One region of the Priestia sp. SRI_019 genome, then DNA from elsewhere that is predicted to be linked to it. Evidence: riboswitches for the same ligand, from Rfam matches in the RefSeq annotation. Region 1 holds a riboswitch; each other region holds the start of a gene.

Region 1 (3,277 bases):
TTCTTTCCTAGCATTTCTGCGTAAGTTGTTGGAGCAAGAGGCAAGAAAGGCTCACCAAAGCATGTAGAGAAAGTAGCCTGTGGCGATGTTACGCCGCGCTCTGTTCCAGCTAACTTACTAGTGTATCCGCTCAGAAAATGGTACATCGCTTGTTCTTTTGTAAGCTTGCTGATTGGAGGCAAGACCCCGAAAGCATCGGCAGTTAAAAAGACAATAGCTGTAGGGTGCCCAGCAACGCTTGGCAATACTATATTATCAATAGAGTCAATTGAATAAGCGGCACGAGTATTCTCTGTTAAACTATTATCATTGTAATCTGCTACTTTCGTATTTTGATTTAACACTACATTTTCCAGTACGGCGCCGAAGCGAATTGCATTGAAGATTTGCGGTTCTTTTTCTTCGGAAAGCTGAATGCACTTCGCGTAGCATCCTCCTTCAATATTAAATACACCAGAGCTTGACCAACCGTGCTCGTCATCTCCGATTAAACGACGGTTTGCATCAGCAGAAAGCGTTGTTTTACCCGTTCCAGATAAACCAAAGAATAATGCAACGTCACCTTCTTCTCCTACGTTAGCAGAACAGTGCATGGATAGAATATTGTTTTGAGGAAGCAAGAAGTTCATCACTGAGAAAATAGATTTTTTCATTTCACCAGCGTATTCAGTTCCTCCAATTAGCACAATACGTCGCTCTAACGAAAGAATAATGAAGGTTTCAGAGTTCGTCCCGTCTGTTTCAGGATCAGCTTTGAACGTTGGAGCTGCTACAATTGTAAACGGCTTCACATCATCATTTGTTTTTTGTTCGGCTGAAGGGCGAATGAATAACTGCTGAGCGAATAGGTTGTGCCATGCAAATTCATTAACTACTTGAATTGGTAACTGATACTTTTTATCAGCTCCAGCATATCCATTAAAAACAAAAAGTTCATCCTGCTTCTTTAAGTGGGTTAAGACTTTTTTGTATAGCGCATCGAATCGCTGAGCAGAAATTGGCTGATTGACAGGTCCCCATTCAACCGTTTTTGAAGACACAGCATCGCTTACAATAAATTTATCTAAAGGAGAGCGACCTGTATATTTTCCGGTTTCGACTGACACAGCACCTGTAGAAGTCAGCGTTCCTTCGCGTCGAGCTAGAATTTTTTCAACAAGTTGTGGAACAGATAATTGGTGTTTTGTTGTTTTTAATTGAAGCAAACCATTTAATTCGATAGACATATCAACAGTACTCATGTGCACTACCTTCCTTTTTTAGCTATTATTTATTCATTAATGTTTGAAATTTATAATTAGTATAACACATTTATTTAATTATTCTATACTATTTAACTAAAAATGTTTGTGTATTATAAAAAAATGTACGTTATACCTATTTTAGACACATGTATATGTGCTAGAAGCGAAAAAAGTGAAGCTGTTTTAAATGAAAGCCTTATTTTGATCTGTCTTATTAACTAAACTTAGTGATAATTCTTAATAAGATGTACTATTTCAGAATTTGAGTATGTTACATTAAAACAGATTCAAACATAAAGAGATGATTTCCATTTGAATGTTGTTGACAGTGAAGCGCTTTTTCATGTATTATATGTCCTTGAACGGATACTCTCTTATCCCGAGCTGGTGGAGGGACAGGCCCTATGAAACCCAGCAACCATCGTCATTTTTTTGTGTAGACGATAAGGTGCTAACCTGATGCAAGGGCACAACCTTGATCGATAAGAGTGAAAGGCTTATGTAGAATTTGATACCTTTCCTCGATACAAGGAAAGGTTTTTTTATATTTTTTAACGTGTAATGAAAATAAGGGAATGAGTACCGTATCACAATGTATCGTATTTATAAGGAGGAAAACTGATGTCAACACAACGTCGTCTGTTCACGTCAGAATCTGTTACAGAGGGACATCCCGATAAAATTTGTGACCAAATTTCTGACTCAATTCTTGATGCTATCCTAGCAAAGGATCCAAATGCTCGTGTTGCTTGTGAAACAAGCGTAACAACTGGTTTAGTTTTAGTAAGTGGTGAAATTACAACTTCTACTTACGTGGATATTCCTAAAACAGTTCGTGAAACAATTAAAGGAATTGGCTATACTCGTGCAAAATATGGATTTGATGCTGAAACTTGTGCAGTATTAACATCTATCGACGAGCAGTCAGCTGATATCGCTGCTGGTGTAGACCAAGCGTTAGAAGCACGTGAAGGTCAAATGTCAGATGAAGAAATCGAAGCAATCGGAGCTGGAGACCAAGGGTTAATGTTTGGTTATGCATGTAACGAAACAAAAGAACTAATGCCTCTTCCAATTTCATTAGCTCATAAACTTGCTCGCCGTCTAACAGAAGTACGTAAAGAAGAAATTCTTCCTTACCTTCGCCCGGATGGTAAAACACAAGTAACAGTTGAATATGATGAAAACAACAAACCTGTTCGCATCGATACAATTGTTATTTCCACTCAGCATCACCCAGAAGTAACGTTAGAGCAAATTCAACGTAACTTAAAAGAATATGTTATTAATCCAGTTGTTCCAAACGAGTTAATTGATGAAAATACAAAGTATTTCATTAACCCAACAGGACGCTTCGTAATCGGCGGTCCTCAAGGAGATGCTGGTTTAACTGGTCGTAAAATTATCGTTGATACTTACGGCGGATATGCTCGTCACGGCGGCGGTGCATTCTCTGGTAAGGACGCAACAAAAGTAGACCGTTCAGCAGCTTATGCAGCTCGTTATGTTGCGAAAAACATTGTAGCAGCTGATCTTGCTGATAAATGTGAAGTACAACTAGCATATGCAATTGGTGTTGCACAACCAGTATCTATTTCAATTGATACATTCGGTACAGGAAAAGTTTCTGAAGAAGTACTAGTAGACGTAGTACGCAAAAACTTTGACCTACGTCCAGCAGGCATCATTAAAATGCTTGATTTACGTCGCCCAATTTATAAGCAAACAGCAGCTTACGGCCACTTTGGTCGTACGGATGTGGAGCTTCCTTGGGAGTTCACAGACAAAGCGGAAGCATTAAAAACTCAAGCTTTAGCTAAATAATAAAAAAATCTCCGTGAAAACGGAGATTTTTTTTATGCCCATTGAATACCTGCAGCAGATTTTTCTACGACACCTTCATATTCTGAAAGCAAATGCTGAAAAATGGCGTCCCATGATTGAGTAAGAGCGTATTGTCTCGCTGCATGGCCAAAGTGAAGCCGCTGATGCAAATCATCGAGTAAATCTGTAATAGCCGAACTGAATTCTTC
Region 2 (3,277 bases), on a different contig from region 1:
ATTTTGCTCAAGCTGAGCTTGGCGACATCGTATTCGTTGAACTGCCAGAAGTAGGAGCAACAGTAGAAGCTGACGAGCCGTTTGGCAGCGTTGAATCAGTAAAAACAGTTTCTGAGCTTTACGCACCAATTAGCGGTGAAGTTGTAGCAGTAAACGATAACTTAAGCGATAGCCCTGAACTTGTTAATGAATCTCCATACGAAGAAGCATGGATGATTACAATCAAACCGTCTGATGCTTCTCAAGTAGACAAGCTAATGACAGCAGAGCAATACGAAGAAATGACAAACGAAGGATAATATTCCTCCATAAATTGTCTTTATGAAAAGTTTTTGACTGGACACTCTATTAGTAAACAAGCTAAAGGAGTGTCTTTTTATGTTTGAAAAACAAAAAATGGACGTTACAGATCGCGTTACAGCTAAATTTCATGACGGCGGCATGAAATTATATGTTGATAAGCAGCCAATTGGTGAAGTTAGTTACGGAACAAGCGGCAATGAATACCGCTTTGAAGAAGGGTATTCGCAAGAAAATAATAAGTTCTACCAATATACAGATGTACAAAAGCAAGGTGAAACGCAAAAATATACAGACTGCGACGAAGAAGCAGGATGGTGCTAAACAGTGGCAACTGCCGCTGTTTTTCTTGTTTTATGGAAACAATATGGCCTAAGCTGCCTTTTAAAACAGTTCTTTCTTGCAAATTTCTTTTAAAAAACAGGTGAACTGTGATACATTAACGAATATTGTATAGCATAAAGAAATGATGTTACTATACAACTGACGATTATGGGTGATGAAAATGGGGCTAATTGAAATTGAAAAAGTAATTATTGTCGAAGGAAAATCAGATAAAAAACGTATCCAAGATATCATTCGAGAACCAATTGAAATTATCTGTACAAACGGTACGATTAGTTTATCAAAGCTGGATGAAATTATTGACTTTACGTTTAACAAAGAGGTATACATACTCGTTGACTCTGATGATTCAGGGAATAAGCTAAGAAAACAATTTAAACGAGAGCTTCCGGAAGCAGAGCATCTATATATTGATAAAATGTACCGAGAGGTTGCTGCCGCCCCTAGACATCACATAGCAACAGTATTACTGAGTGCCAATATCGATGTTAATGCAGAATTTTTAACATAAAAGGAATGAGCAACATGCAAGAATGGAGCGAAAAACAGCTTGACGATCAGTTAAAAGAAGGACAAAGAGCGTTTATCTTTTTCCATACACCTTTTTGCGGGACATGTCAGCTGGCAAAAAAAATGTTAACCGTAGCAGAAGCAATGCTGCCTGGTGTGACCATCGGAATGAGCAATTTAAATTATATGCCTTCAAAAGCAGAAGTATTTTCAATTGAAAGTGTACCTTGTTTGATTGAAGTGAAAAATGGCGAAATGGTAAAAAAACTCTATGCGTTTCATTCCATCGAGCACGTACTTGAAGAGCTTCGATAATCAAACGTTTGTTTAAAATGAAGAAATGGAACGAGAGCAAACCGTTGGGGCTGTTGAATTCTTGGGATATTATCCCAAGAACAAAATCTGTTGACAGCCTATCTGACACATGCTAAAATCACACTCATGAATGTTCATAAATGAATGAATATTTCCCAAAAACAAAATAATTGTTGCGAACTCTTATCAAGAGAGGTGGAGGGACTGAGCCCTGTGAAACCCGGCAACCGTCAGACTAACTGAAATGGTGCCAATTCCTGCAAAGCTATGCGCTTTGAAAGATGAGAGAAAGGATTAAATATCGAGCCTTTCTGTCATGCGCAGAGAGGCTTTTTTAATGGGGAAAATTGTTTTACGGCTTTTTCATCCTATAGGGCAACCTAACATAATTAAGTTTTTACTAAAGAAGGTGAAGAAATATGATTACATTAACAGACGTTACAAAAATTTATCAGGCTAAAAGCGGTCAAGTAACAGCTGTTGATAATGTGAATCTAACCGTTAACCAAGGTGAAATTTACGGAATTATTGGTTATAGCGGAGCGGGTAAAAGTTCTTTAATTCGCTTGCTAAACGGGTTAGAAACACCAACGACAGGAACGGTCGAAGTAGCAGGTAATGATATTGGAAAAATTAAAGGCGGAAAACTCAGAAAAGCTAGACAAGAAATTAGTATGGTATTTCAGCACTTTAATATCTTGTGGTCGCGTACGGTGCGAGAAAATATTGCCTTTCCGTTAGAAATAGCAGGGATCTCAAAAGAAAAAAGAATGAAACGAGTAGACGAGCTTATCAAGCTAGTCGGGCTTGAAGGGCGTGAAAATGCTTATCCATCACAGCTTAGCGGTGGGCAAAAGCAGCGTGTTGGTATTGCTAGAGCGCTAGCCAATAACCCAAAAGTATTGCTGTGTGATGAAGCAACATCAGCGCTTGATCCTCAAACGACAGATTCTATTTTAGATCTGTTAGTAGATATTAATGAGAAGCTAGGGTTAACCATTGTACTCATTACTCATGAAATGCACGTTATTCGTAAAATTTGTCATCGAGTAGCTGTTATGGAAAATGGGGCAGTGGTAGAAGAAGGGCAAGTGCTAGAAGTCTTCAGAAAACCTAAGCAGCCGATTACAAAGCGATTTGTTCAACAGATTTCTGAACCAGAAGAAACGTTTGAAACAATTGAACAAGTACAGGAGTTATATCCAAGCGGGCAAATTATTCAGCTGACGTTTGTTGGCGGAAAAGCAGAGCAACCGCTCATTACAACGATTTTAAAACAGTTTGATGTAACGATTAATATTTTGCAAGGAAAGATTTCTCATACACAAACAGGTTCATACGGAACGTTGTTCGTTCATTTAGACGGAGAATTAACAGAAGTTGAAAAAGTCATTGCATACATTCATGAGCAGCAGGTAGAAGTGGAGGTAATGACAAATGCTTGAGAAACTATTTCCAAACGTTATTTTAGATGATTTTATTCAAGCGACAAATGAAACACTATATATGACGGCTATTTCAGTTATAGCCACGTTTGTTCTAGGTATTTTATTGGGCTTGCTTTTATTTTTAACCTCCAAAGGACAGCTTTGGCAAAACAAACCTTTATATGCCATTGTGTCAGCAGTTGTAAATATCTTTCGTTCCATTCCATTCATTATTTTAATTGTTTTACTGATTCCATTTACCAAAGCATTGGTAGGAAGTATTTTAGGCGCTAATGCAGCGTTACCTGCTTTAATTGTTGGAGCAGCACCATTTTATGCGCGCCTTGTAGAAATTGGTCTGCGCGAAATTGATAAAGGTG
Region 3 (3,277 bases), 890 kb from region 1:
GCCGTTGCCGATTCCAAACACAATCATTAATAATCCAACGGCAATCATTAATACAATCGCTAAAATTTTAATAAGTGCAAACCAAAATTCCAGTTCACCATATGCCTTAACAGCTAAGAAGTTAACCGTTGTCATGATGACAAGCGCCGATAACGCCCAAATCCAGTTTGGTACATCCGGATACCAATACCCCATATAAATACCAACGGCTGTAATTTCAGCCATACATGTTACAACCCATAAAAACCAGTAGTTCCAACCTGTTAAATAACCAGCAAGCGGCCCTAAATAGTCGCGTGCGTACTTGCTGAATGAACCTGCAACAGGCTTTTGAATCGCCATTTCTCCAAGTGCTCTCATAATAAAAAACATAATCATTCCGCTAAATCCGTACGCCAATAATATTCCTGGCCCTGCTAATTTAATAGCAGATGCAGATCCGAGAAACAGTCCTACCCCTATGGCTGCTCCTAAGGACATCAGCGTCACATGTCTTTCTTCTAACCCGCGTTTCAATTCTTTCCCCTGAGTTTTCCCCTGCATAAATGTCTCCCCTTTTTCCAATCTGTCAAAACGAGATGAACACAGCCTTTTTGTTAGCGCTTTCATATAAGTTTGTGCTAAAAGACAGCTAGGCTGTATATTTGTATTCTATCACCTTTCTCTCACTTTTCTTTTGTCGAAAAATAAAAAAATTATCTTATCATTTTGTTTAAACGCACAATTAGACATAGGCCCTGCTTTTTTACTATGTATTTATTATTGCACCTAAGTAATAGTATTTTAAAAAAATAGAAAAACGCCGACTCAACTCCGTCAGCGCATCGTTCATTTTATGCTTTTTTATAAAAACTAGCATTTATCTCGCGGGTTCAAAAGTTTTACAGCCAGGTTCTTCCGTTTCAGAAACATGGTGACTACTTTCAGGACTCACAACGTAAATGGACTCTGCACTGCATTTATTTCCGGATTTCCAATACATGCACTCATTCACTTCACATAATACACCTTGGGCCACTGTTATCCCTCCTTTGCTTGTCTTATCTATTTACTACCCGAAATATAACGATTCTAACATTTTCACGCAAAAAAACCGCTTGTTTCTCAAGCGGATCTTTTTATTGCGTGTGTTCAACATACTGTTTTTTAGCTAAATATAACTCACGGCTCAGCGTGATCCGCCGTTCTCTCAAGCGACTTAATTTAGCCTGAAATTGTTCGTTAGTTGGTTCTTCTTGAATTAAACGATACGTAAAAGAAATATCTTCATTTAACTGTTTAAAATCTTCCCATATCTCTTGAACGAGGGCGGATTGTTTTTCTTCAAATGAACGGTTTTGCTGCGTTTTTAGCGCGGCCAAAATTTCCTGCTGCCACGTTTCGTCTTTTATTTCTTTCGCTAATAAGTATAGATCTAAATAATCATCAGTGCTTAACGCTGTTTGTCTATTGTTCAATGTCATCACCTTTTCTATACGAAATGTTTCTTCCTAAGAAGAGGATTTCATCATAGAAAAAGATTCCTCTTCTTATCTGTCAGAGCTAGGCTATGCTGGAATTAGCACCATTCAATAATTGTGGTTGCTGAGGCTTCAAAGGGCCAGTCCCTCCACCTCTCTAGATAAGAATATTCCGTTTTTAAATTATTTCTGACTATTCTAATATGTTTTATAGGTTACGTCAATAGCTTTTCAATAAAAAGAAAAAAGAAGTAAAATATGGTATGCTTTCATAAAGGATGGTGAGCACATGAAACGATATATGTTATCTGCTTTTTTGGGAAGCTTGCTGCTGCTTCTCAGCATTGCCTTTTCATCTACTTTCCATATTGCAATTGTCAAAACAACCGGAAGCATTGGAGGAATTATTTTAGCAGCGGCGGCTTTGATTATGAACGCGCTTGAAGATCCCCCCCCTTCAGACAATACAGGTGGAGGCGCCGTTGAAGTACTAGATAAAGGCGCCGTTTGGGCTACTTATTTACTTTTACTTTCATTACCGAACCTCATCGCATGTATAACATCTTATGTTTTATGGACTCGCTGACATTCACCAACGTTACGGACGTTTTACCACCTGCAGGCTCATTGATATTTGTTTATCTATAAATCCAAGTTCGCGATACACGTGCTGTGCAAAATTCCCAGCATGAACGCTGAGTCTCATTTCAGGGTAGCCTTTGATAGACAATTCATCAATTGCTTTTTGCATTAACGGCTTGGCTAGACCTTGCCCGCGGTATTCTGGTAAAACATATAACTCGTAGATAAAGCCAATTTCTTCTTTTGAAAAGAAGTCGGCAGATGGTCCCGCAAGAACCCAGCCTGCGAGTTTATTTTCTTGTCTAGATACTAAATAATAACATCCTTTTTGAAGGGCATTATCAATTAATTCATTTACGCGTTCAGTTGACGGTTGAAACTGATGCGTTGTTCCTTCAAACAGTGCATCAGCAGATTTCGTCCGAATTTCCTGTATTTCTTCTTCAGTAGCTTTTACAATCATTACGACCTCTCCTTTCGTGTTCGTCTTCCACATGCAGAGATAAATTCCTGCAAAAAAAGTCTTCGCCTAAGCGAAGACTTTTATTTAAATTCAAAATGTTCTTGATGATTGCCTCGTTCATCCGTCCAGTTAATCATGATGTCTAAGCCTGCTGCTTTTCCAGGAACAGCAAAATTGGCATAGCGAAAACGCTGACCGCTTTTGCTTAAGTTAGACCTTTCAATAGGAGAAAACAAGCTGTATTTCGTCTTGTTTTTTCCTTCGTGCCGAAAAGCTTGGACCTGCACGCGCTCTACGTCTTTTCCAATGTTTTCAACGGTTAATCCATATGTATGATAGACATTATTTTTCCACTTTAGCTGATTATCTCCCGTCATGCTCGCTTTTGTCAGTTCAACCGACCATTGTTCAGATGATTTCTTCATTGGAAGCTTCTCAATCGAAAGAGCACTAACATGAATAGTTGCAAAAGCAAGCCAAACAAAACAAAAAGTGCTGGCTGTATAAAATAGTCTTTTCATAGATGTTAATCTCCTTAGAAATTTTAGTAGTAGCATTTCCTGTTCACTTAAAAATTATGATAAACGCTTTAACAAAAAAGCCTCTCCATTTAGGAGAAGCTTCTTATTAATGCATAAGCAAATCTTTTTGTGTGTCTAATGAGTGTTTTGTATATAAATCTCTTTCAATCGCATATTTAGGACGCTGTTTCACTTCGTTAAAAATCTTGCCAATGTATTCTCCGACAAGACCCATTCCCATTAGCTGCAGG

Evidence for each region. A riboswitch is a leader RNA that binds a small molecule or an ion and turns the genes downstream of it on or off. The one in region 1 is predicted to bind S-adenosylmethionine.
Region 2: it holds a riboswitch for S-adenosylmethionine, as region 1 does, so the genes downstream of both, AC2YJL_RS21245 (methionine ABC transporter ATP-binding protein) here and metK (methionine adenosyltransferase) in region 1, are expected to answer to the same signal.
Region 3: it holds a riboswitch for S-adenosylmethionine, as region 1 does, so the genes downstream of both, AC2YJL_RS04725 (hypothetical protein) here and metK (methionine adenosyltransferase) in region 1, are expected to answer to the same signal.

The regions. Positions count from the first base shown of each region.
Region 1 is NZ_JBYCZN010000001.1:37,019-40,295, forward strand. Features, by position in the region: gene pckA (phosphoenolpyruvate carboxykinase (ATP)) at 1-1,241, opposite strand, end outside; SAM riboswitch class I at 1,616-1,733, shown strand; gene metK (methionine adenosyltransferase) at 1,866-3,068, shown strand; gene AC2YJL_RS00210 (glycosyltransferase family 4 protein) at 3,101-3,277, opposite strand, start outside.
Region 2 is NZ_JBYCZN010000004.1:65,841-69,117, reverse strand. Features, by position in the region: gene gcvH (glycine cleavage system protein GcvH) at 1-299, shown strand, start outside; gene AC2YJL_RS21260 (YusG family protein) at 379-624, shown strand; gene AC2YJL_RS21255 (toprim domain-containing protein) at 806-1,156, shown strand; gene AC2YJL_RS21250 (thioredoxin family protein) at 1,171-1,470, shown strand; SAM riboswitch class I at 1,651-1,758, shown strand; gene AC2YJL_RS21245 (methionine ABC transporter ATP-binding protein) at 1,890-2,915, shown strand; gene AC2YJL_RS21240 (methionine ABC transporter permease) at 2,908-3,277, shown strand, end outside.
Region 3 is NZ_JBYCZN010000001.1:922,330-925,606, reverse strand. Features, by position in the region: gene alaP (alanine permease AlaP) at 1-543, opposite strand, end outside; gene AC2YJL_RS04730 (DUF1540 domain-containing protein) at 860-1,018, opposite strand; gene AC2YJL_RS04725 (hypothetical protein) at 1,119-1,463, opposite strand; SAM riboswitch class I at 1,527-1,628, opposite strand; gene AC2YJL_RS04720 (hypothetical protein) at 1,750-2,046, shown strand; gene AC2YJL_RS04715 (GNAT family N-acetyltransferase) at 2,059-2,505, opposite strand; gene AC2YJL_RS04710 (hypothetical protein) at 2,586-3,026, opposite strand; gene AC2YJL_RS04705 (glycosyltransferase family 2 protein) at 3,133-3,277, opposite strand, start outside.